Regions from separate parts of the Streptomyces sp. NPDC015131 genome, predicted to be linked through region 3. Evidence: riboswitches for the same ligand, from Rfam matches in the RefSeq annotation. Region 3 holds a riboswitch; each other region holds the start of a gene.
The links. A riboswitch is a leader RNA that binds a small molecule or an ion and turns the genes downstream of it on or off. The one in region 3 is predicted to bind cyclic di-AMP.

Region 1: it holds a riboswitch for cyclic di-AMP, as region 3 does, so the genes downstream of both, ACF08D_RS30915 (M23 family metallopeptidase) here and ACF08D_RS25250 (transglycosylase family protein) in region 3, are expected to answer to the same signal.
Region 2: it holds a riboswitch for cyclic di-AMP, as region 3 does, so the genes downstream of both, ACF08D_RS19715 (C40 family peptidase) here and ACF08D_RS25250 (transglycosylase family protein) in region 3, are expected to answer to the same signal.
Region 4: it holds a riboswitch for cyclic di-AMP, as region 3 does, so the genes downstream of both, ACF08D_RS14520 (C40 family peptidase) here and ACF08D_RS25250 (transglycosylase family protein) in region 3, are expected to answer to the same signal.

The regions. Positions count from the first base shown of each region.
Region 1 is NZ_JBIBVB010000010.1:17,693-23,104, reverse strand. It holds gene ACF08D_RS30945 (hypothetical protein) at 1-2, shown strand, start outside; gene ACF08D_RS30940 (DUF6188 family protein) at 239-673, shown strand; gene ACF08D_RS30935 (DUF4287 domain-containing protein) at 776-988, opposite strand; gene ACF08D_RS30930 (PucR family transcriptional regulator) at 1,103-2,164, opposite strand; tRNA gene ACF08D_RS30925 (tRNA-Met) at 2,322-2,395, shown strand; gene ACF08D_RS30920 (PP2C family protein-serine/threonine phosphatase) at 2,579-3,727, shown strand; cyclic di-AMP (ydaO/yuaA leader) riboswitch at 3,993-4,127, shown strand; gene ACF08D_RS30915 (M23 family metallopeptidase) at 4,139-5,266, shown strand; gene ACF08D_RS30910 (PrsW family intramembrane metalloprotease) at 5,396-5,412, opposite strand, start outside.
Region 2 is NZ_JBIBVB010000004.1:804,279-809,690, reverse strand. It holds gene bioB (biotin synthase BioB) at 1-621, opposite strand, end outside; gene ACF08D_RS19725 (8-amino-7-oxononanoate synthase) at 765-2,015, shown strand; gene ACF08D_RS19720 (ATP-binding protein) at 2,337-2,768, shown strand; gene ACF08D_RS19715 (C40 family peptidase) at 2,852-3,328, opposite strand; cyclic di-AMP (ydaO/yuaA leader) riboswitch at 3,332-3,536, opposite strand; gene ACF08D_RS19710 (urease subunit gamma) at 4,168-4,470, shown strand; gene ACF08D_RS19705 (urease subunit beta) at 4,487-4,798, shown strand; gene ACF08D_RS19700 (urease subunit alpha) at 4,791-5,412, shown strand, end outside.
Region 3 is NZ_JBIBVB010000006.1:435,181-440,592, reverse strand. It holds gene eno (phosphopyruvate hydratase) at 1-318, opposite strand, end outside; gene ACF08D_RS25250 (transglycosylase family protein) at 632-1,336, opposite strand; cyclic di-AMP (ydaO/yuaA leader) riboswitch at 1,340-1,516, opposite strand; gene ACF08D_RS25245 (transglycosylase family protein) at 1,788-2,735, opposite strand; gene ACF08D_RS25240 (cytochrome P450) at 2,926-4,170, opposite strand; gene ACF08D_RS25235 (nucleoside triphosphate pyrophosphohydrolase) at 4,189-5,169, opposite strand; gene ACF08D_RS25230 (SurA N-terminal domain-containing protein) at 5,179-5,412, opposite strand, start outside.
Region 4 is NZ_JBIBVB010000003.1:725,459-730,870, reverse strand. It holds gene ACF08D_RS14530 (NlpC/P60 family protein) at 1-287, opposite strand, end outside; gene ACF08D_RS14525 (hypothetical protein) at 522-875, shown strand; gene ACF08D_RS14520 (C40 family peptidase) at 911-2,386, opposite strand; cyclic di-AMP (ydaO/yuaA leader) riboswitch at 2,394-2,570, opposite strand; gene pcrA (DNA helicase PcrA) at 2,781-5,240, shown strand; gene ACF08D_RS14510 (M23 family metallopeptidase) at 5,383-5,412, opposite strand, start outside.

The sequences.
Region 1 (5,412 bases), on a different contig from region 3:
AGCCACAGGACGCGGCCGCACAGAAACGCCCCGTCCGGTCTTTGCCCGGGTTCCAGCGGTCATCGCAACGCCCGACCAACGCAACGAAGAAGAGAACCGCTCAGCCCGCGCTCATGCCGCCGAGGCCCGCGCCGAGTCGCGCCGGCCCCGTCCGGAGACCGGGCCGGCCCCGTCCCGAGACCCGGCCGGCCGAGCGCCTGTCTACACTGCTCGAGGCCCAAGAGAGCCGGTCGTCGGTGTGCCGTCGGCACACGGCACAACCGCGACAGGGGGAGCGGTGAAAGTACCGGCGGAGCTGGTCGGCACTCGTGTCACGCGCACGGCCTTCGACCACCAGGTCCGGATCAGCTTCACCGATGACGCCCCGGACGGCCGCATCCGCGTCGACGGCGAGCTCGTCATCGAGACGCCGTTCACCCTCACAGACACCTCGGGCCGGCAGACCCTCCTGACGCCGGCCACCGGACCGTCCTTGGCGCCGCTGCTCGGCCTGTTTGCCAAGTCCGTCACCGAAGCCGAGGTCACCGGGCAAGGCACCCTGTCTCTCGGCTTCGATGACGGCACTCGGCTCAGCGTCGAACCGGACCCCGACCACGAGTCGTGGCACCTCACCGGCTCGGGAATCGACCCCGTCCTGGTCGGCCCGGGCGGCGAGACCGACTGGCAACACTGATCACCGCCGCAGCCGACACCGTTGCGGCACTCAACCCGTGTCGCGACGACCGCTGGAATCCGCCTTGTGCCGGGCGGGGCGCTTCGGTGTTCCGGGGGGCGGTCAGGGCGTGCTGTCCTCCGCGAGGGTGTACGCGACCAGGGCGTTGGCGTGGCCGTGGCCGAGGGCGTGCTCGGACTTGAGCCAGGCGACCAGCTCCATGTGCTTGGTCAGCGGGGAGGAGCGGATCAGCTCCTGCCAGTCCGCGATCGGGCGGCCGTACTTCTTCTCGATGGAGGGGAAGTAGCTCGCGGGTCCCTTGGCCGTGGTCGTCATCAGTGCCCCGTTTCTGGTCCGGTCCGGCTGGTGAGGTGATGCTGCACTGTCGACCGGCCGACCGGGGCGGAATCATCGCCGCCCCTCTGTGTGCCGCGTCACACCGGCCGTGCTCTAGAGCTCCTGGTCCGGCCAGTCGAGGAGGCGGGCGCCGATGACGGCCGTCTGGAGGGTGTAGCGGTCCACGGGGTCGCCCGGGTCGGCGCCCGTCAGGCGGTGGATGCGGTCCAGGCGGTACGTCATGGCCCGGACGCTCAGCGACAGCCGGCGGGCGGCCTCGGCGGAGACGCAGCCGGTGTCGAAGTACGCCGTGAGCGTGTCGATCAGCGGGCGGGCACCGCCCCGGGCGCCCTGGAGCGGGCCGAGCACCGAGCGGACCAGGTCGGCCATCGCCTGCCGGTCGCGGGTGAGGACCGGGTACACCAGCAGGTCGGCGGCGCGCAGCACCGGGCCCTCCAGCTGCATCCGGGCCGCCAGGTCGAGGGCGTTGAGCGCCTCCTCGTACGAGTGGACGACGCCGCCGACCCCCGGGTGGGAGCGCCCGATGGCGACCCGGCCGCCGTCCGTCGCCGCGTACGCCTGCTTGGCGAAGAAGGACAGCACGTCCGTCTCGTCGGCGGGCGCGATGCAGATCAGCCGCCCGTTCTTGGTGGTCAGCAGGGTGCGCCGGTCGCCGAAACGGGCGCCCAGCGACGCCTCGACGCCGCGTGTGACGGCGTAGCCGTCCTCGTACGGCTCCGGGCCCTCGGCGACGGCGACCGCGTGCGCGTGCGACAGCAGCAGGCCGAAGCGGGCCGCCCGCTCGGCCAGCCGGCCGGCGTCGGTGCGGCCGTGCAGCAGGTCGTCGATGAACTCCCGGCGGGCCGCCTCCTGCTGCCGGATCGCCAGCCGCTGCGCCCGCTCATGGCCCTCGGCGAAGGCGTCCACCGCCTGCTCCACCGCCACGAGCAGGTGGTCCGCCTCCCGGCCGCGCAGCCGCGCCGACACCTCCTGGGCGGCACAGAGGTGGGCGCGTACGAGGGCCCGCAGCCCGAGCCCCGCCTCCGCCGCCCGCTCGCCCTGCGCCCGCAGCGCCTCCAGCTCGTCCCGGCTCAGCCGTCTGCCGGTGGCGCAGGCGGCGGCGATGATCCCGTCGTACCCGCTCAGGTACGCCTCGGGCGTGTCCGTCCCAGCCATCCGTCCCTCCCCGTCCGCCGCGCCCGCGACGCCCTCTTGACGCGACGTTGACGCGGTCGTCCAGGGTGGCACGCCCGCCCTCCGGCCCGCTCCGGGGGCCCGGGCGGGCAATGGATTGGGGATCGTGCGCCGGATGGCGTAGGGTGGTGTTCACCGACGCGGGGTGGAGCAGCTCGGTAGCTCGCTGGGCTCATAACCCAGAGGTCGCAGGTTCAAATCCTGTCCCCGCTACTGAAGACGAAGGCCCGGTGCATTGCGCACCGGGCCTTCGTCGTGCTCGCGCGTCCCGGGAGGGGCGCGGGGCCTCGTCGCTCGGACGGCGGAGGGTGGGGCGCCGTGCGGCGCGGCTCCGCTCCGGTGGGGTGGCGCGCGGTACCGTCCGCAGCCGTGGGCGGACCGGGCAGGAGGCCAGTGGTGGGGCAGCGAGCGCGGGACGGCGACGACGGCGGGGAGCGGGCGTGGGCCCGGGGGTTCGTGAGCGCACTGCCCGCGCTGCTGATCGCGGGCGGGGTGGTGTACGACCTGACGACCCCGGCGCGGTTCACCGCCGTACCGCTGTTCGTCGCGGCCCCGCTGGTCGCCGCGCCGCTGTTCACCGCCCGCGCCACGCTGCTGGCCGGGCTGTTCGCGGTGCTGGCCATGTGGGGGCTGCACCTGGGCAAGGCGTACCAGGACGACACGCAGAACCTCACCGAGATCCTCACGGTGCTCGTGGTGGCCGGGCTGGCGCTGCTGATCAACCGGGTCGTGCGGCGCAGCGGGGAGCGGCTCGCGTCGGCGCGGGTGATCGCCGAGACGGCGCAGCGGGCCGTGCTGCCGACGCCCGCCGAGCGGATCGGCGGGCTGCAGGTGGCGGCGCGGTACGAGGCGGCGCAGGCGGACGCGTTCATCGGGGGCGACCTGTTCGCGGTGCAGGACACGCCGTTCGGGGTGCGGCTGGTGGTGGGGGACGTACGGGGCAAGGGCATGGGCGCGGTCGAGGCCGTGGCGGTGGTGATCGGGGCGTTCCGGGAGGCGGCCGAGCAGGAGAGCTCGCTGGAGGGCGTGGCGCAGCGGCTGGAGCGGGCGCTGGCGCGGGAGGGGACGCGGCGGGACGGCCTGGACGCCTTCGAGGGGTTCACCACGGCGGTGCTGGCGGAGATCCCCCGGGGCCAGGACGTGGTGCGGGTGCTCGACCGGGGGCACCCCGTACCGCTGATGCTGTACGCGGACGGGAGCGTCGAGCCGCTGGAGCAGGCGGTGCCGGCGCTGCCCCTGGGCATGGCGGACCTGGCAACGTGGCCGGACCGGGCGTTCGAGGCGCCGTACCCGGCGGGCGCGACGCTCCTCCTCTACACGGACGGGCTGTCGGAGGCGCGTGACGCGCGGGGGGTCTTCTACGACCCGGTGGCCCGGCTGACGGGGCGGCTGTTCCCCGGGCCGGACGCGGTGCTGGACGCCCTGGTGGGCGATGTGCGGCGGCACACCGGCGGCGGGGCGACCGACGACATGGCGCTGCTGGCGGTCGCCCGGCCGGCGCAGGGCCAGCCGGAGCGGCGGCGCACGATCCCGGTCGTGCCCTGAAGGGCGCGTGGTGTTTTCCGCCGTCCGTACGGTGCGTAGTCGGCGGGCGCCCCTGCGCATAACATATGACGAACCGTCAGAACAACTGTGGCGGATGCATGTTTCTGATGCGCGATCAACTCGCCCGGATGTGCCCCGCTGTGGGCGGGTACGTCCCCCGGTTTCGTGGTTAATGATCAGTAGGAACGGCTTGGAATCCGGAGCCTGCGTCTATTAACGTTCGATAACGCAGCGCGGTCGTCCCAGCCGTCGCCAGAGACGGCACCGTGCGCGTGCGCCGAATTCCGCAAGGGAACCGGGGAACCACCACCATGGGGTGAATCGGGCCGAACAGGGCCCGTAGGAGACCTTCCTGCTCCGAACCCGTCAGCTAACCCGGTAGGCGAGAAGGAAGGAAAGGAGTACGCCTCCGTGGCGTCCAACAGCCCTGCCCCCGCAGCTCCCCTCGGTTCCACCGGATCCTTCAGCACGTCGGGTGCCCCGGACGCCGCACCCGTAAACGGGCAGTGGGAGGAGTGGAACCCCACCGAGGAGTCCGTCCGCCCCGTCCGGGGCCGGCACCGGGTGGCCAAGCAGCGCGGCGGACTCGCCCGCAGCTCCACCGTCCTCGGCGTGGGCGTCATCGCGGCGGTCGGCGCGGGCGGCATGGCCACCGCGCAGGACAAGCCGGCGGTCTCCATATCCCTGCCGGACATCGTCACCGACAACCTCCCCGACGCCGAGGCCCTGCCCGGCATCGGCTCCCTGATCTCCGACGACACCGACTCCGGTGACGGCGACGGGGACGGAGGCGCGGCCGACGGGACCGACGGCGGACCGCTCACCGCGGCCAACCTCACCGCCGGCGGCGACCGGGACACCGCCGCGCAGCAGAGCAGCAGCGCCGCCGACGCCGGCGAGGCCCTGCGCGCCCGCATCCTCCAGCAGGCCGAGCAGCAGCAGGCCACCGCCGACGCCGAGGCGAAGGCCGCCGCCGAGACCGCCGCCGCCGAACAGGCCGCCGCCCAGGCCAAGGCCCAGCAGTCCGCCGCCCAGAAGCAGGCCGCCGACGAGAAGGCGAAGGCGGAAGCCGCCGCCAAGGCCGAGGCCGCCGCCAAGGCGAAGGCCGCCGAGGAGGAGCGGCTCGCGAAGCTCGCCGGCAGCTGGTCGCTCCCGACCTCCTCGTACACCATCACCTCCACCTACGGCCAGGCCGGCAACATGTGGTCCTCCGGCTACCACACCGGCCTCGACCTCGCCGCCCCCACGGGCACCCCCGCCAAGGCCGTCCACGGTGGCACCGTCAAGTCGGCCGGCTGGTCCGGCTCCTACGGCTACCGCATCGTGCTGGAGCTGGAGGACGGCACCGAGGTCTGGTACTGCCACCTGTCGTCCATGACGGTCGGCGCCGGTCAGACGGTCGGCACCGGCGAGACCATCGGCCGGGTCGGCGCCACCGGCAATGTCACCGGGCCGCACCTGCACCTGGAGGTGCACACCCCGGGCGGCGACGGCATCGACCCGCTCGCCTGGCTGCGCGGCAAGGGCCTCTCCGTCTGATCCCCCGCCCCGTCGCGGGCACCTCGCACATTTCCCACTCCTGGCCCCTGCGCCCACCCGCGCCCCGACCCCGGCAGCCCTGGCGGCACACCCCCCGACGCCAGGGCTGCCGGTATGGCCCGGCCCGCCCTAGAAGCGGTACGGGT
Region 2 (5,412 bases), on a different contig from region 3:
GGCGATCAGCCCGGAGCACGCCGACAGGCCCGCCGCGTGCGCCTTCTGCACGGTGTCGACCCGGTCCGCGTAGGTGTGGGTCGTGGTGATCTCCCCGTACGTCCCCTCGGACGTGTTGAGGTTGTGGTTGTACGCGTCGGCGCCCGCCGACCGCAGCCGCTCCGCCTGGCCGTCGGAGAGGAGCCCGAGGCAGGCGCAGACCTCGACGTCCTGGTTCTCCTCCTTGATCGCCTCGATGGTCTTCGAGACGCGGTCGACGTCGCGGTCCGTGGGGCCGCGTCCGCTGGCCACCAGGCAGACCCGCTTGGCGCCGCCCGCGACACCCGCGGCCGCCGCCTTGGACGCCTCCTCCGGCTTGAGCCAGGTGTACTTGAGGATCTCCGCCTTCGAGCCCAGCCGCTGCGAGCAGTAGGAGCAGTCCTCGGGGCACAGGCCGGACTTGAGGTTGACCAGGTAGTTGAGTTTCACCCGCCTCCCGAACCACTGGCGGCGCACCTTGCCGGCCGCGGCCACCACGTCCAGCAGCTCGTCGTCGGAGGTCGCCAGCACGGCGAGCGCTTCTTCGCGGGTCGGCAGCTCGCGCCGAAGCCCCTTGTCCACCAGCGTGTTCAGCAGGTCCATGGGCCTGATCCTGGCGTACGGCACGGCCCCGGGCCAAGGAGGAACTCAACAGGAGAGCGGCTTTCGAGTGTGTGTATAACCACACTCCGGTGGCCCCCGACCACGATTAGGGTCTGTTCGCTGTCTACAAAAGGGAACCGGACATGTCCCAGGCTCCGACCGATTCGCCGGCCCCCGTCCCCGCCCCCGCGCCGGGCGGGGACGCGGCCGTTCCCGCCGGGGCGCCGCCCGCCGGCGGCCCCTCCGCCTTCGACTGGATCGACGCGGAGGCCCGCCGCCGCGCGGACGCCGGACTGGTCCGGACGCTGCGCCCCCGCCCGGCCGTCCCGGAGGTCCTGGACCTGGCGGGCAACGACTACCTGGGCCTGACGCACCACCCGGAGATCACCGCCGCGGCGGCGGACGCGGCCCGCCGCTGGGGCGCGGGCGCCACCGGCTCCCGGCTGGTGACCGGCACCACCGAGCTGCACGCCGAGCTGGAGCGGGAGCTGGCCGCCTTCTGCGGGGCGGAGGCGGCCCTGGTCTTCTCCTCCGGGTACGCCGCCAACCTCGCCGCGCTCACCGCGCTGAGCGCCCCGGGCTCCCTGATCGTCTCGGACGCGGCCAACCACGCCTCGATCGTCGACGGCTGCCGGCTCTCGCGCGCCGAGACGGCGGTCGTCCCGCACGCCGACCCGGACGCCGTCGCCAAGACGTTCGGCGCGCACCCCGGCCGCCGGGCGCTGCTGGTCACCGACTCGGTGTTCTCGGTGGACGGGGACGCCGCGCCGCTGGCCGCGCTGGCGGCGGCATGCCGGGCGCACGGCGCGGCCCTGGTCGTGGACGACGCGCACGGCCTGGGCGTGCTGGGGGAGGGCGGGCGCGGCGCGGTGCACGCGGCGGGGCTCGCGGGCGCCCCGGACGTGGTCACCACGCTGACGCTCTCCAAGTCCCTGGGCAGCCAGGGCGGCGCGGTCCTCGGGCCGGCCCGGGTGATCGACCACCTGGTCAACGCCGCCCGGACGTTCATCTTCGACACCGGGCTCGCCCCGGCGGCGGCGGGCGGCGCGCTGGCGGCCCTGCGGCGGCTGCGGGCCGAGCCGGCCCTGGCGAGCCGGGCGCGGGAGGTCGCGGCCGGACTGCACGCACGACTCACCGCGGCGGGCCTGACGGGCGCCCGGCCGGACGCGGCGGTGGTGTCGGTCCGGGCGCCCTCGCCCGAGCAGGCCGTGGCGTGGGCCGCCGACTGCCGGGCCGGGGGGCTCGCGGTGGGGTGCTTCCGGCCGCCGTCGGTCCCCGACGGCATCTCCCGCCTCCGGCTCACCGCCCGCGCCGACTTGACGGAACGTCAGATCGACGAGGCGGTCGCCGTGGTCCTCCGTACGGCGCCGGAGGGGGCCGTGTCGGCGGGCTGAGAGCCGGGACCGCGCCACGGCGGGTGCGGCCGGCCGCCTGCCGCGGGGGCGCGCGGTTCCTCACCGGGTCTGCGCCGGCGCACCGCCGGACCGCGCCGTGCGCTCCGTACGGCCGGGCCAACCCCTCAGTGTGCCGCCCAAATCCGTTCTCGCGTCGTAGAGTTCACCGCTTCGAGCGACAGATGCCCGCAGATCCTGGGGGATCGCCCCCCTCAGAGGCGACATAAGTGGCAGTCTGGCGCGAAGCGCAATCCGAGGCCGTCCTCAAAAACATCCGGTACGTGTCGGAGTCCGGCCCGGTGGGAAAGGGACGGCCTCGCCATGGCAGACCATCAGGAAGCATCCGTCACACTGCCGAGCGATCCCGCCTCGGTCTCCGCCGCCAGGAGATATGTGGCGGGGGTCCTCACGGAGTGGGGGCTGGCCGACGACGCCGACACCGCCGACACGGTCCGGCTGATCGTCTCGGAACTCGCCACCAACGCCGTGCAGCACACCTTCGGCCAGTCGCCCACCTTCACGGTGGACGTCCGGCTGGAGCGCGACGAGCGGCTCCGCATCGGCGTCACCGACAGCCACCCGCGCTGGCCGCAGCGGCTGCCGGCCGCCGTGCAGCAGGACAACGGCCGCGGCATGGTCATCATCCGCTGGCTCGCCGCCGAGCGGGGCGGGCGGCTCTCGGTCACCCCGACGCCGGACGGCGGCAAGACCGTCTGGATCGCGCTGCCCTGGACGGTCGCCGTCCAGACCTGAGGCCGCCCGCCCGCCGCCGGGGGCTCCCGCCGGGCCGGCCCGGCGGGTCCCCCCCACGACCGGTCGGTCGCGGTGGCGGAGCGTCAGCGCACGCGTCCGTACCAGACCGACGAGGACCAGATCTTGTCCAGCTTCACCACCGAACCCGACTTCGGCGAGTGCCAGATCTTGTTGTTACCCGCGTAGATCCCGACGTGGTAGACGCTGCTCCCGCGATGGAAGAAGACCAGGTCGCCCTTCTGCCGCCCGGAGGCGGAGATGTGGCGGGTCTTGTTGTACTGCTGCTGCGCGGTGCGCGGGAGCTTCTTGCCGGCCTTCTTGTACGAGTAGAGCGTCAGGCCGGAGCAGTCGAACCGGGACGGGCCCACCGCTCCGTAGGCGTACGGAGCGCCCTTCTTGGACGCGGCGATGTTCAGCGCCTTGGTCGCGTGCGCCGGGGCGGCCTGCGCCTCCGGGACGCCGCCCGGCGCCAGCAGGGTGCCGCCGACGGCGGCGAGGGTGAGTGCCGAGACGGCACCCGCCCGGGACAGCAGAGACGGGACATGAATCTGCGCGGTCATGCGCAACCCTTCGTCAGCCGCCTGTGAAGGATGACCTGTCGGGTTCGGGCTGGCGAAGTTGCCCGGCCGCTCGCGCGGCTTCACCCCAAGGGAGACCGGGGGGACGTACTGCGTCCGGTCACCCGTACTGCTCGGGTCCTCCACTCCTGCCGATCCACTCCTGTCGACCAGTCGTCCGGACGGCGGCAGGACTCGGCGTCCGCCCGGACCGCCCCGCCGCGGCGGCGGGGGCTTGTCGTCGTCAGGGATCTTGACCCATCCCAGGGGAAAAATCCGAGCCCAAACGGCCTTTTGTGAGGCTCCTCACGACTGATCCATTCGGGTGGACAGGGTCGATTTGGGGCCCGGCGGCGTGACACGGGCGATCCCCGTACCAGCGGCGGAACCTGATATTCCGCCAGATGGGTCGTTCCGCTGCGCAAGTCGCGTCGTACGAAATTCCTCCGAATGCCTACGCTGAACGAGGGAGCGTTTCTCGCACTGCTGAGCCCGTCCGGGGGAGGGCACGTCGGGGGTGCGGCGGTCCCGTGCCGTCGAACTGAGCCCTCGTCACACGACGCGCGCGCCGCTCGCCGTCAAGGACCTCCCGGCGCCGCGCCGGAGCGGAGGCGCCCCTCCCGCCGTTCCCGGGACCCGTCGCCGGCCGGACGGATGTACCCGGCGGTTCGCACCCACAGCCATGCGCGGGCAAAGGGCCGGTTTACCTCCCGGAAAAACTTCGACCAGAGATGGAAATATCTCTCGGCCACACTCGTCCCCGCAGGTCAACAGAGTGTTGAAGCCGGATAGGGTCCCGCTGCGCCCGGGACCGGACCGGGCGGAGGACTGTGAGGTGAATCGTGCAACTGACCCCGCACGAACAGGAACGTCTGCTCATCCATGTCGCGGCCGACGTGGCCGAGAAGCGCAGGGCCCGCGGCGTGCTGCTCAACCACCCCGAGGCCGTCGCCCTCATCACCTCCCACATCCTGGAGGGCGCCCGCGACGGCCGCACCGTGGGCGAGCTGATGGCGTCCGGCCGCAAGGTCCTCACCCGCGACGAGGTGATGGACGGCATCCCGGAGATGATCCACGACGTCCAGGTCGAGGCCACCTTCCCCGACGGCACCAAGCTCGTCACCGTCCACGAACCGATCGTCTGACGGGGGAGCGCGCCCGATGATCCCCGGAGAGATCCTGTACGCCGACGAGCCCGTCCTCCTCAACGAGGGCCGCCCCGTCACCCGCCTCACCGTCCTCAACGCCGCCGACCGCCCCGTCCAGGTCGGCTCCCACTACCACTTCGCCGAGGCCAACCCCGGCCTCGACTTCGACCGTGCGGCCGCCCGCGGCCTGCGGCTCAACATCGCCGCCGGAACCGCCGTGCGCTTCGAGCCCGGCATCCCCGCCGACGTGGAACTCGTACCGCTCGCCGGGCTGCGTGTCGTCCCCGGCCTGCGCGGACAGACCGGAGGCCCCCTCGATGCCTGACCTCAGCCGCGTCCGCCTCGACCGGCCCGGCTACGCCGACCTGTTCGGCCCCACCACCGGCGACCGCATCCGGCTCGCCGACACCGACCTCCTCGTCGAGATCGAGGAGGACCGCTGCGGCGGCCCCGGACGCTCCGGCGACGAAGCGGTGTTCGGCGGCGGCAAGGTGATCCGGGAGTCCATGGGCCAGTCCCGCGCCACCCGCGCCGAGGGCGCCCCCGACACCGTCGTCACCGGCGCCGTCATCATCGACCACTGGGGCGTCGTCAAGGCCGACATCGGCATCCGCGACGGCCGCATCACCGGCATCGGCAAGGCCGGCAACCCCGACACCATGGACGGCGTCCACCCCGACCTGGTCATCGGCCCCGAGACCGAGATCATCGCCGGCAACGGAAAGATCGTCACCGCCGGCGCCATCGACGCACACGTCCACTTCATCTCCCCGACCGTCGTGGAGCAGGCCCTCACCTCCGGCATCACGACGCTCGTCGGCGGCGGCACCGGCCCCGCCGAGGGCACCAAGGCCACCACCGTCACCCCCGGCCCCTGGCACCTCGCCCGGATGTTCCAGGCGCTGGACACCTACCCCGTCAACATCGGCCTGCTCGGCA
Region 3 (5,412 bases):
GAGGGACGACTTGTCCGGCGTGGCGTCCAGGTCGAACATCGCCTGGTCGATCAGCCGCTGCTCGGTGGCGTCGTAGCCGACGAGCTCCGGGCCGATCTGCTCGATGACGGCGAGGACGGCCTTCTCGACACCCTTGCCGAGGTAGCGGTCCTTGTCACCGTCGCGGAGCTCGAGGGCCTCGAAGGCACCGGTGGAGGCACCGGACGGGACGGCAGCACGGCCGGTGCTGCCGTCGTCGAGGCCGACCTCGACCTCGACCGTGGGGTTGCCTCGGGAGTCCAGGATTTCCCGGGCTACGACGACGTCGATGGACGGCACGAGCATCTCCTTCTGGGATGTGACGCAAGTAGTGACGCGTGGTGGTGCAGGGTCTATGGCCTTGCGGCAAGAGCCTAACCGGCCCGGGAGCCGGAGCCCGCCGACGCCCGCCTCCTGGGACGAAAAAGGGCTCATGGGACGGCATTACGGGCGAATCGCCGCGAAAGTTACCGAGCGGTAGTCGCAGTGTGCGCGGGGCCGCTCAGGCGGGCCCCCGCCCGGGCGCGCCCGCCGCGAGCGGGCCGGGGACGGGAAACCCCGGCCCGGTGCGCACGGGGGAAGGGCGCACCGGGCCGGGGCGGCTGGTGGCGGGTCAGCTCAGGTGGAGCTGCTGGCCCGGGTAGATCAGGTCGGCGTCGTCGACGATGTCCTTGTTCAGCTCGAAGAGCTTCGCCCAGCCGCCGGTGACCTTCTTGTCGGCGGCGATGGTGCTGAGGGTGTCGCCGGTCTTCACCTTGTACTCGCCGTCGCCCTTCTCGACCTTCTTGCCGGTCGGGGTGGTGACGGTCTTCTTCGACTCGGCCTTGGGGGCGGCGTCGGCCTTGGGGGCGGCCTGCGGCGCGGTGCGCTGCTCGCTGCGCGTGGTGGGCTCCTCGGCCTTGCGCTCCTGCTGCGGCTGCGCCTGCTCGGCACCGCCGTCGTAGGCGGCGTTGGACAGGCCGACGCCGCAGCTCGGCCACGCGCCCTTGCCCTGGCCGGCGAGGACCTTCTCAGCGATCTGGATCTGCTGCGACTTCGACGCCTGGTCGGCGGTCTGGGCGAAGGCGGTGCCGCCGTACGCGGCCCAGGTGGAGGCCGAGAACTGGAGGCCGCCGTAGTAGCCGTTGCCGGTGTTGATGGACCAGTCGCCGCCGGACTCGCACTGGGCGACCTTGTCCCACTCGGCGGTGGTGGCGGCCGAGGCGGTGGTGGCGCCCATCAGCGGGGCGGCGACGGCGGCACCGGTGATACCGGCGAACGCGGCGAATCGGACGGCCTTGGACGGGCGACGGTGCTTGGCCTTGCCGGAGAACAGCATGGGACATCTCCTCACCGACGCCTGCGAGGTGAGCTGTCGGGTTCGGGCGTGAGCTGCCCGGCCGCACGGCACTGGTGTGCGCGCGGCTTCACCCCTAGCCGGTCCCCGCGCCATGTCTCCATGGCCGGGCCCCGGCACCTACCTTGGGTCCCCCGCTCCTGCCTTCGGCGCTGACGCGACGACTGTTCCCTCCGGCCGGCGGCAGGATTCGGCGTTCCGGCTGAAGGGGCCCGCGGTGGCGAGCGGTCACGACCGTAGACGCACACCCGTCCGAAGTTCAAAGACGGACATCCGGGTCAATCAACCCTTATCCGCCTGCCCTTGACGGGCGTTTACGCAGGTGACGGGCGGATTGGGCGATTCGGACGCGCCCGGCCGGCCGGAGGGGGTGAAGAGATTCATGTCTCACTCCCGCAGAAGGGGACATAAGCCCCGACACCCCCGTGTGCGGCTACGGCTGATCGGCCGTCAGCTCCAGGCTCTGGCCGGGGAGGATCAGGTCCGGGTCGCCGCCCACGACGCCCTGGTTCGCCTGGTAGAGGGCGGCCCAGCCGCCCGCCACGCCCTGCTCGTCCGCAATGGCCGAGAGGTTGTCGCCGGGGCGGACCGTGTACGCGCCGGGCTCGACGCTGCCCGGGTCGCGGGTCGCCCCGTCGCCCCGGGAGGGGTGTGCACCGGTTTCACGCTCGTCGTCCGTATTGCCGGGAACGGCGGGCTTGGTGGGATCGGCGGGCTTGTCGCCGGTTTCGCCCGTGGCGGTGCCCGGCGCGCCCGGGGCCGCCGGTTCGGCGGGGGCGGTGGGCGCCGCGGTGCCGGCCGGCGCGGTGGGCGCGGCCGGGCCGGTGGCCGGGGTCTCCTCCTTGGCGGGCTCGCCCCGGTGCTTGCCGGTGCCCGAGGCGGGCGTCCCCGGCGTGCCGGACGCGGGCGGCGCGGCGGGCTCCGCCGGGTCGCCGGGCAGGAGGGAGCCGACCGGGTCGGTGGGGCGGGCCGGGGCGGTGGCCCCGGGCGCGTCCGGGTCCTCCAGCGTCTCGGCCGGATCCGTGGCGCCGGGCGCCGGGGTGGTGGCGGTGGGGTCGGCGGGGGCCGCGGTGGCGCCGCCCAGGCCCGCGATCGGGGCGCAGGTCTCCCACGCCTTGGCGCCCGTCGCGGCGTACACCTTCTCGGCGACGGAGATCTGCTGGGCGCGGCTGGCGAGGTCGGGGCGCGGGGCGTGGGCGAGGCCGCCGTACGACTCCCAGGTCTCCTGGGACATCTGGAGGCCGCCGTAGAAGCCGTTGCCGAGGTCGGCGCTCCACATGCCGCCCGACTCGCACTCGGCGACGCGGTCCCATGTGGTGGCGTCGGCCGCCGTCGCGGAGCCGGCGCCGAGCAGCGGGAGGGCGATCGCGGATCCGGTCACCCCTGCCGCGACGACGATGGCGGGGGCTTGGCGAGGTCGTCGGTGCCGGCCGTTCCCGGAGCGCATGCGGTGCTGCCTTTCGCGTGACTGCTGAGGTGACGGTGAACGTAGCGGCATTCGAACGTTCGTCACAAGTCGATGCACCCCCGATCACGCGAAGATCACAGAACTGACGGTCCGTCAGCGGGCGTCACTTCGCGTACGGGGTGAATTCCACCGGGAGCGTGCGCAATCCCCGCATGATGAGCCCGCCCCGCCACCGCAGATCCGCCGGGTCCACGGCGAGCCGGAGGTCCGGCAGCCGGGTCAGCAGGGTCGCCAGCGCGGTCTGCCCCTCCAGCCGGGCGAGCGGTGCGCCGAGGCAGTAGTGGATGCCGTGCCCGTACCCCAGGTGCTGGTTGTCCCGGCGCGCCAGGTCCAGCGTGTCCGGCCCGGCGAACCGCTCGGGGTCCCGGTCGGCGGCGGCGAGCACCACGAGCACCGGGTCGCCCGCGGCGATCCGCTCGCCCCCGACGGTGAGCGGCTCGGTGGCGAACCGCCAGGTCGCCAGCTCCACCGGCCCGTCGTAGCGCAGGAGTTCCTCCACCCCGGTCTCCAGCAGCCCCCGCTCCCCGGCGGCCAGGGACGCCTGGAGGCGCTCGCGCTCGCCGGGGTGGCGCAGCAGCGCGTACACGCCGTTGCCGATGAGGTTCACCGTCGTCTCGAAGCCCGCGAAGAGCAGGATGAACGCCATCGCGGCGGCTTCGTTCTCGGTGAGGTGCTCGCCGTGGTCGGAGGCCCGGATGAGCCCCGAGATCAGGTCGTCGCCGAGGTCGTCGCGCTTGCGGTGGATCAGCTCGGCCAGGTAGCCGCGCATCTTCTTCACCGACCGGGCGACCCCGCCCCGGGGCCCTCCCCCGTGCCGGATCATCATTCCCGCCCAGTCGCGGAAGTCGTCCTGGTCCTCGCGGGGCACGCCGAGCATGTCGCAGATCGCGTAGATGGGGAGCGGGAAGGCGAACTCGTGGATGAGGTCCGCGCTCCCCCGCGCGGCGAAGTCGCCGATCAGCCGGTCCGTCAGCTCCTGCACGCGCGGGGCGAACGCGGCCACCCGGCGGGGCGTGAACGCCTTGGACACCAGCCGGCGCAGCCGGGTGTGGTCCGGCGGGTCGATGTTGAGCAGATGGGTCATCAGCTCGGCCTTGCGCTCGCCGGGGATGCCGGTCCTGCCCCGGGCGTGCGCCGGCTCGTCGTGGTGCGCCGGGTTCTTGCTCAGCCGCTGGTCGGCCAGCGCCTGCCGGGCGTCCGCGTACCGCGTCACCAGCCACGCCTCCACCCCGCTGGGCAGCGTGGTGCGGTGCACCGGGGCGTGCTCCCGCAGCCAGGCGTAGGCGGGGTACGGGTCGGTGGCGAACTCCCAGGTGAAGAGTTCCGGGGCGGCGTTCGGGTCGGTCACGCCCCCGACGTTAACCGGTCAGGAGGAGTGCCCCTCCGCGGCCCGGACGGCGTCGCGGTAGGCGCGGCCGGCCGCGCGGAGGGCGGCCTCCGGGTCGACACCCGCCGCCTCCGCCCGTACGGCCAGGGCCAGCAGCTCGTACCCGATGCCCTCGCCCGCCGGGAGCGGGACGTCCAGCCCGGCGGTGCGGACCCGGCTCGCCAGCTTGGCGGCCAGGGCCAGGCCCGGCTGGCCGAGCGGGACGCCGTCGGTCACCGAGGCCCGGCGCTTCTCCTCCGCCTTGGTGCGCAGCCAGTGCTCCCGGACCTCCTCGGGCGTCTCGGCGCGCTCCTCGCCGAAGACGTGCGGGTGGCGGTTGATCAGCTTCTCCACGATGGTGCCCGCCACGTCGTCGACCGAGAACGGCTCCTCCTCGTGCTCCTCGGCGATCCGCGCGTGGAAGACCACCTGGAGCAGGACGTCCCCCAGCTCCTCGCGCAGCTCGTCGCGGTCGCCGTCCTCGATGGCCTCGACCAGCTCGTACGCCTCCTCGATGCCGTACTTGGCGAGCCCCTCGTGGGTCTGCCGCGACGACCAGGGGCACTCGCGGCGGATGCGGTCCATGACCTCCACGAGGTCCAGCAGCCGGGCCCCGGGCAGGTCGTACGAGCCGGGCAGCAGCTCCAGGTCGGGCATGGCCACCCGCCCGGAGCCCGCCATCCTGGCCAGCCCGTCCGTCAGCGCCCCGTCGCCCTCGCCGGCCGCCAGGACCACCACCGTCCGGCCCCCGGCGCAGGCGTCGACCAGCTCCCGCGCGGTGGGCGCGGCGATCTCCACCGCGACGCCCGCCTCGCGCAGGTACGGCAGCTGGGGGTGGGCGTCGTCGGCGCACAGGACGCGGTCGGCGTCGCCCAGCGTCCGCCAGGCGGGCCAGGACAGCAGCCCGGGGGCGACGCGGTGGCTGGCGGTGAGCAGGACGACGCGGCCGGGACCGGAGGGGTCGGGGGTGTGGGCGTTCACCCCTCGAACCTACATCTGCCGCTGGGCGTCCGGCTTCCGCAGCCAGGGGGCGCTGTACTCGCCGAGCTGGATCTTGTCGTTGTCCCAGGTGCCGTAGCGGGGGTTCACTTCGATGTCGAGCGCCTTGGAGGTGGTGGTGAAGACCTCGGTGAGCTTGCGCTGGCCCTCCGGGGTGTTCGCGGCGCCCAGCTTGGCCGCGATCTTGTTCATCAGGACGTCGCGCCGGACCACGTCGTCGATCTG
Region 4 (5,412 bases), on a different contig from region 3:
CGGGCGGCGTTGAGGCGGGCGGTCCGGCGGGCGGCCTCGTCCTGGAGGGCGCCCAGGGCCGCCGTGGTTCGCCGCACCTCCTCGCGGGCGCCGTTGTACCGCTCGGTCGCCACCTCCGCCTCCCGGTACAGCCGGTCGGCCTGGGCCTCGACCTGGGCGGCGGTCTGCCGGGGCTCGGCGTGCCCGGAACCCTCGAAGGCGGTCGCCGTGGCCGCCCCGGCGAGCGCCAGGGTGACGGCCGCGCGGCCGCTCAGCGGGTGCTGCTTGGGTCTCCGGTGCGCTGCCACGGGGGTGGTCACTTCCTTCGGCGGGGGTCGGTCGGCCTGGGGGAGGACGCTAGGCCGGGCGGTCACGGCCGAGCGGGGGCATGACCGCTATTGGCCGCGACTGGCGGTTCACGACCGGAAGCGACGGGGCGCGCACGTACGGAATCTCGCCTTCCGTATCGGCCGTGACCGATGGGCCGAATGAGGTGACCCTTACCGCCGAACGGTGGTATCGCCCTGGCTAGGCTCCGCCCCATGGACGTACTCATCAATGTCTTCGTCGCGCTGCACGTGATCGGTATCGCCAGCCTGCTCGGCGGGTTCCTGACCCAGATGAAGGCGATGGGCGAGGGTACGGCGCGCTTCGGTCCGGCGATGCTGCACGGCGCGCTGACCATGCTGATCACGGGAGTCGTCCTCGTCGGCCTCAACCAGGCCGACGACCAGACCGTGAACAACGTCAAGATCGGCGTGAAGCTGGCGATCCTGGTCGTCCTCCTCGGTCTGGTCTACGTCAAGCGGGACGAGGAGCGCGTCGACAAGGCCGTCTTCGGAGCCGTCGGCGGCCTGACCATGGCGAACATCTTCATCGCCACCCTCTGGACCTGACAGATCCGAACGGCGGCGAGCCTGTTCTTGGTGCCTCAGACCGGGCGGACCCCTCCGGCGACCGGCATCGAGTGGAGATCCTCCTCGCAGACGTGTCCGCCGGGCCTCGGGGCGTGGATGATCCGGCCGTCGCCCTTGTACACGGCCACGTGCCGGAGCTCGTCGTAGAAGACCAGGTCGCCCGGGCGCAGGTCCTCGATGCCGACCCGGGTGCCCGCCATCGCCTGGTCCCACGTCGTACGGGGCAGGTCGACCCCGGCCGCCCGCCACGCGGCCTGGGTGAGCCCCGAGCAGTCGTACGAGCTGGGGCCGGTCGCGCCCCACACGTACGGCTTGCCGATCTGCGCCTCGGCGAAGGCCAGCACCTCGCGGGCCTTGCTGGTGCGGCCCGCCTCCGCGCCGGGGCGGCACGGCTCGGCCCGGTTCGGCTCGGTCGGGGTCGGCTCGGCCCGGTTCGGTTCGGGGTGGCACGGCTCGGTTCGCCGGGCCGGTGCGGACCCGGCCGTCGCACGGGCCAGCACCGCGCGGGCCTCGGCGAGCTTCCGCTGCGTGGTCTGCTTGGTGGTACGGAGCGACTCTTGCGCCTCGGACGCCGCGTCCGCCTCGGGCCCGGGCGCCGTATGCGTGGCGGGCGCCGCGTGCGTGGCGGGTGCCGCCCAGTCGGCCTCGGGCACCCGCTCGCTCGCCACGGGCGGGGGCAGGTGCTCGTCCACCGGCCCGGCCCCGGGCTGCGAGGGCAGGAGCGGCAGGGTCGGCGCCGGCGGCATCGGCGGTACCGGCGCCAGGCCGGTGAGCGGGTCGTACGCCGGCGCGCCGGGCGCGGGCGCCTCCGGGGCGCCCTCCAGGACGTCCCCCGGCGCCCCCGCGACGAGCGTGCCGCCCGCGGGCGTCGCGTCCGTGAGCGGCCCGCCCCCGAAGTCCGCGAACGCCCCGTCGCCGAAGGTTCCGTCCGCGAAAGCCCCGTCTGCGAAAGCCCTGTCCAGGGTGGGACCCTCCGCGTACACCCCGGTCCCGGCCCCGGCCGTCCCGCTCCCGCCCGCGAAGGCCCCGGCCGTCCCGCTCCCGCCCGTCCTGCTCAGGTCGCCCGTGTCACTCAGGTCGCTCAGGTCGCTCAGGCCGCTCACGTCGCTCCGGCCGCCCAGGCCGCTTCCGACCGGCAGGCCGCCGAGCCTCTCGCCGCCGCCCCGGGGCGCCTCCCCGCCGGTCCGGTCACCGCCTCCGCCGCCCGTGCGCTGCCGCGGGACGGCCCGCGGCGGCGGGGGCGCGGTCCGCGCGGGCTGCGTCGCCGCCGTACCCGCCTGCCGGTAGAGGTCGTCGACCTTTCTCTGTACCTCCTCGACCGTCGGCCCCCGGTCCGGATCGCCCGGAGCGGCGGTGGCGGCGGTCGCGCCCTGTGACGACAGGAGCGTGACCGAGGCCAGCGCGGCGGCCGTCGTGACCCCGACGGCGGGCGAGTGGGCATGCAGGGTGTGCAAGGTGCGCGTTGCGCGCGGCTTGCGATGCGACGCCAAGGCCGGCATCTCCTTCCGTGGACCGCCTACCGGGTCAGCTGTCAGGTTCGGGCGGAACGGAAGGTGCCCTACGGCCGTGCCCGAGGGCGGCGGGCCGATTCACCTCGGTCGTACGAGTCGTACGTGGTGGGTCCCCGGTTCCGAACTGCCCCGGAGGGCAGCACGAATTCGGCGTAAGCGGTCCGACCGGCGTGGTTCGCCGATGCGAAAACGGACCGCTTGGGCGAGCACGCTAGCCAAACTGTGGTGGTGCTGTGAAGGATGATGTTCGATATGCCCGATACGTTTTCGTGACCTTGGCGTGATGTCGCCGGGCCGGTGCGGAGCGTGACGATTCGGGCCTCTTGCCGGTTCGTCCACGGCTGTCAGTGGGGCCGCCTAGACTCGATAGGCGATGAGCAGCCTCTTTGACGACAGCTTCCTGGCGGACCTCCGGAACCACGCCTCCGAGGAGCCCCCGCCGCCCCCCGAGGACCGGGAGGGCCCCGGGCACGGCCCGGCCCCGGAGGAGGTCCCGCACGACCTCTTCGGCGGTCACTTCGACGTGCCCCCGGCCCGGGACAGCCACTACCGCGACGGCGCCCCGCGTCCGGTCGTCGACGCCGCCGCCCTCCTGGACGGGCTGAACGACCAGCAGCGCGCCGCCGTCGTGCACACCGGGTCCCCGCTGCTCATCGTCGCCGGTGCCGGGTCGGGCAAGACCCGGGTGCTCACCCACCGGATCGCCCACCTGCTGGCCACCCGGCACGTCCACCCCGGCCAGATACTGGCGATCACCTTCACCAACAAGGCCGCCGGCGAGATGAAGGAGCGCGTCGAGCAGCTCGTCGGCCCGCGCGCCAACGCGATGTGGGTCATGACCTTCCACAGCGCGTGCGTCCGCATCCTGCGCCGCGAGTCGAAGAAGCTCGGCTTCACCTCGTCCTTCTCGATCTACGACGCCGCCGACTCCAAGCGGCTGATGGCGCTGGTCTGCCGCGACCTGGACCTGGACCCGAAGAAGTTCCCGCCCAAGTCGTTCAGCGCCAAGATCTCCAACCTGAAGAACGAGCTGATCGACGAGGAGACCTTCGCCGACCAGGCCGCCGACGGTTTCGAGAAGACCCTCGCCGAGGCGTACCGGATGTACCAGGCGCGGCTGCGCGAGGCCAACGCCCTGGACTTCGACGACATCATCATGACGACGGTCCACCTGCTCCAGGCGTTCCCGGACGTCGCCGAGCACTACCGCCGCCGCTTCCGGCACGTCCTCGTCGACGAGTACCAGGACACCAACCACGCCCAGTACACCCTCGTCCGCGAGCTGGTCGGCACCGGGTACGAGGACCTGGGCCCGGCCGAGCTGTGCGTGGTGGGCGACGCCGACCAGTCGATCTACGCCTTCCGCGGCGCCACCATCCGCAACATCCTCCAGTTCGAGGAGGACTACCCGGACGCCACCACGATCCTCCTCGAACAGAACTACCGCTCGACGCAGACCATCCTGTCCGCCGCCAACGCGGTCATCGAGCGCAATGAGAGCCGCCGCCCCAAGAACCTGTGGACCAACGCCGGCGAGGGCGCCCGCATCACCGGGTACGTCGCGGACACCGAGCACGACGAGGCACAGTTCGTCGCCGACGAGATCGACCGGCTGACGGACGCGGGCGACGCCAAGGCCGGCGACGTCGCCGTCTTCTACCGGACGAACGCCCAGTCCCGTGTGTTCGAGGAGATCTTCATCCGCGTCGGCCTGCCGTACAAGGTCGTCGGCGGTGTCCGGTTCTACGAGCGCAAGGAGGTCCGCGACGTCCTCGCGTACCTGCGCGTCCTCGCCAACCCCGAGGACAACGTGCCGCTGCGCCGCATCCTCAACGTCCCCAAGCGCGGCATCGGCGAGCGCGCCGAGGCGATGGTCGACGCCCTCGCCCTGCGCGAGAAGATCACCTTCCCGCAGGCGCTGCGCCGCGTCGACGAGGCGTACGGCATGGCGGCCCGCTCGGCGAACGCGGTGAAGCGCTTCAACACGCTGATGGACGAGCTGCGCACCGTCGTCGAGTCCGGCGCCGGACCGGCGGTCGTCCTGGAGGCCGTCCTGGAGCGCACCGGGTATCTCGCCGAGCTCCAGGCGTCCACCGACCCGCAGGACGAGACCCGCATCGAGAACCTGCAGGAGCTGGCCGCCGTCGCCCTGGAGTACGAGCAGGGCCGCGGCGAGGACGAGGGCGCGGGCACCCTCGCCGAGTTCCTGGAGCAGGTCGCCCTCGTCGCCGACTCCGACCAGATCCCGGACGAGGACGAGGAGGGCTCCGGCGTTATCACGCTGATGACGCTGCACACCGCCAAGGGCCTGGAGTTCCCGGTGGTGTTCCTGACCGGCATGGAGGACGGCGTCTTCCCGCACATGCGGGCCCTCGGCCAGACCAAGGAGCTGGAGGAGGAGCGCCGCCTGGCGTACGTGGGCATCACCCGCGCCCGTGAGCGGCTCTACCTGACGCGGTCGACGCTGCGCAGCGCCTGGGGCCAGCCGTCGTACAACCCGCCGTCGCGCTTCCTGGAGGAGATCCCGGGGGCGTATCTGGAGTGGAAGCGCACGGGCGCCACGGCCAAGCCCGCCGGGCCGACGTCCGGGATCGCGTCGGCGCTGTCGTCGCGCGGGCGTTCCGGCGGCCCGTCCGGGTTCGCCACCCGCCGTGCGACCGACAAGCCGGTGATCTCACTGGCGGTGGGGGACCGGGTGACGCACGACCAGTTCGGGCTCGGCACGGTGATGGCGGTGACCGGGGCGGGCGCGGACGCGCAGGCCACGATCGACTTCGGCGACGAGAAGCCCAAGCGGCTCCTGCTGCGGTACGCGCCGGTCGAGAAGCTCTAGCGCTCCAGCGCTTCAGCGCCGCCGGGTGGCTACCGCCCGGTGGCGCCATGCCGGTCGGGCCTGGTGGCTCCGGGCCGGCCAAGGGCCTGGGGCCGGTGGCCGTGGGCTGTGGGCCGGGGGCCGGGGGCCGTGGGCCGGGGTCTCAGCCGGTCGGGTTGAGGCCGTGGCCGCG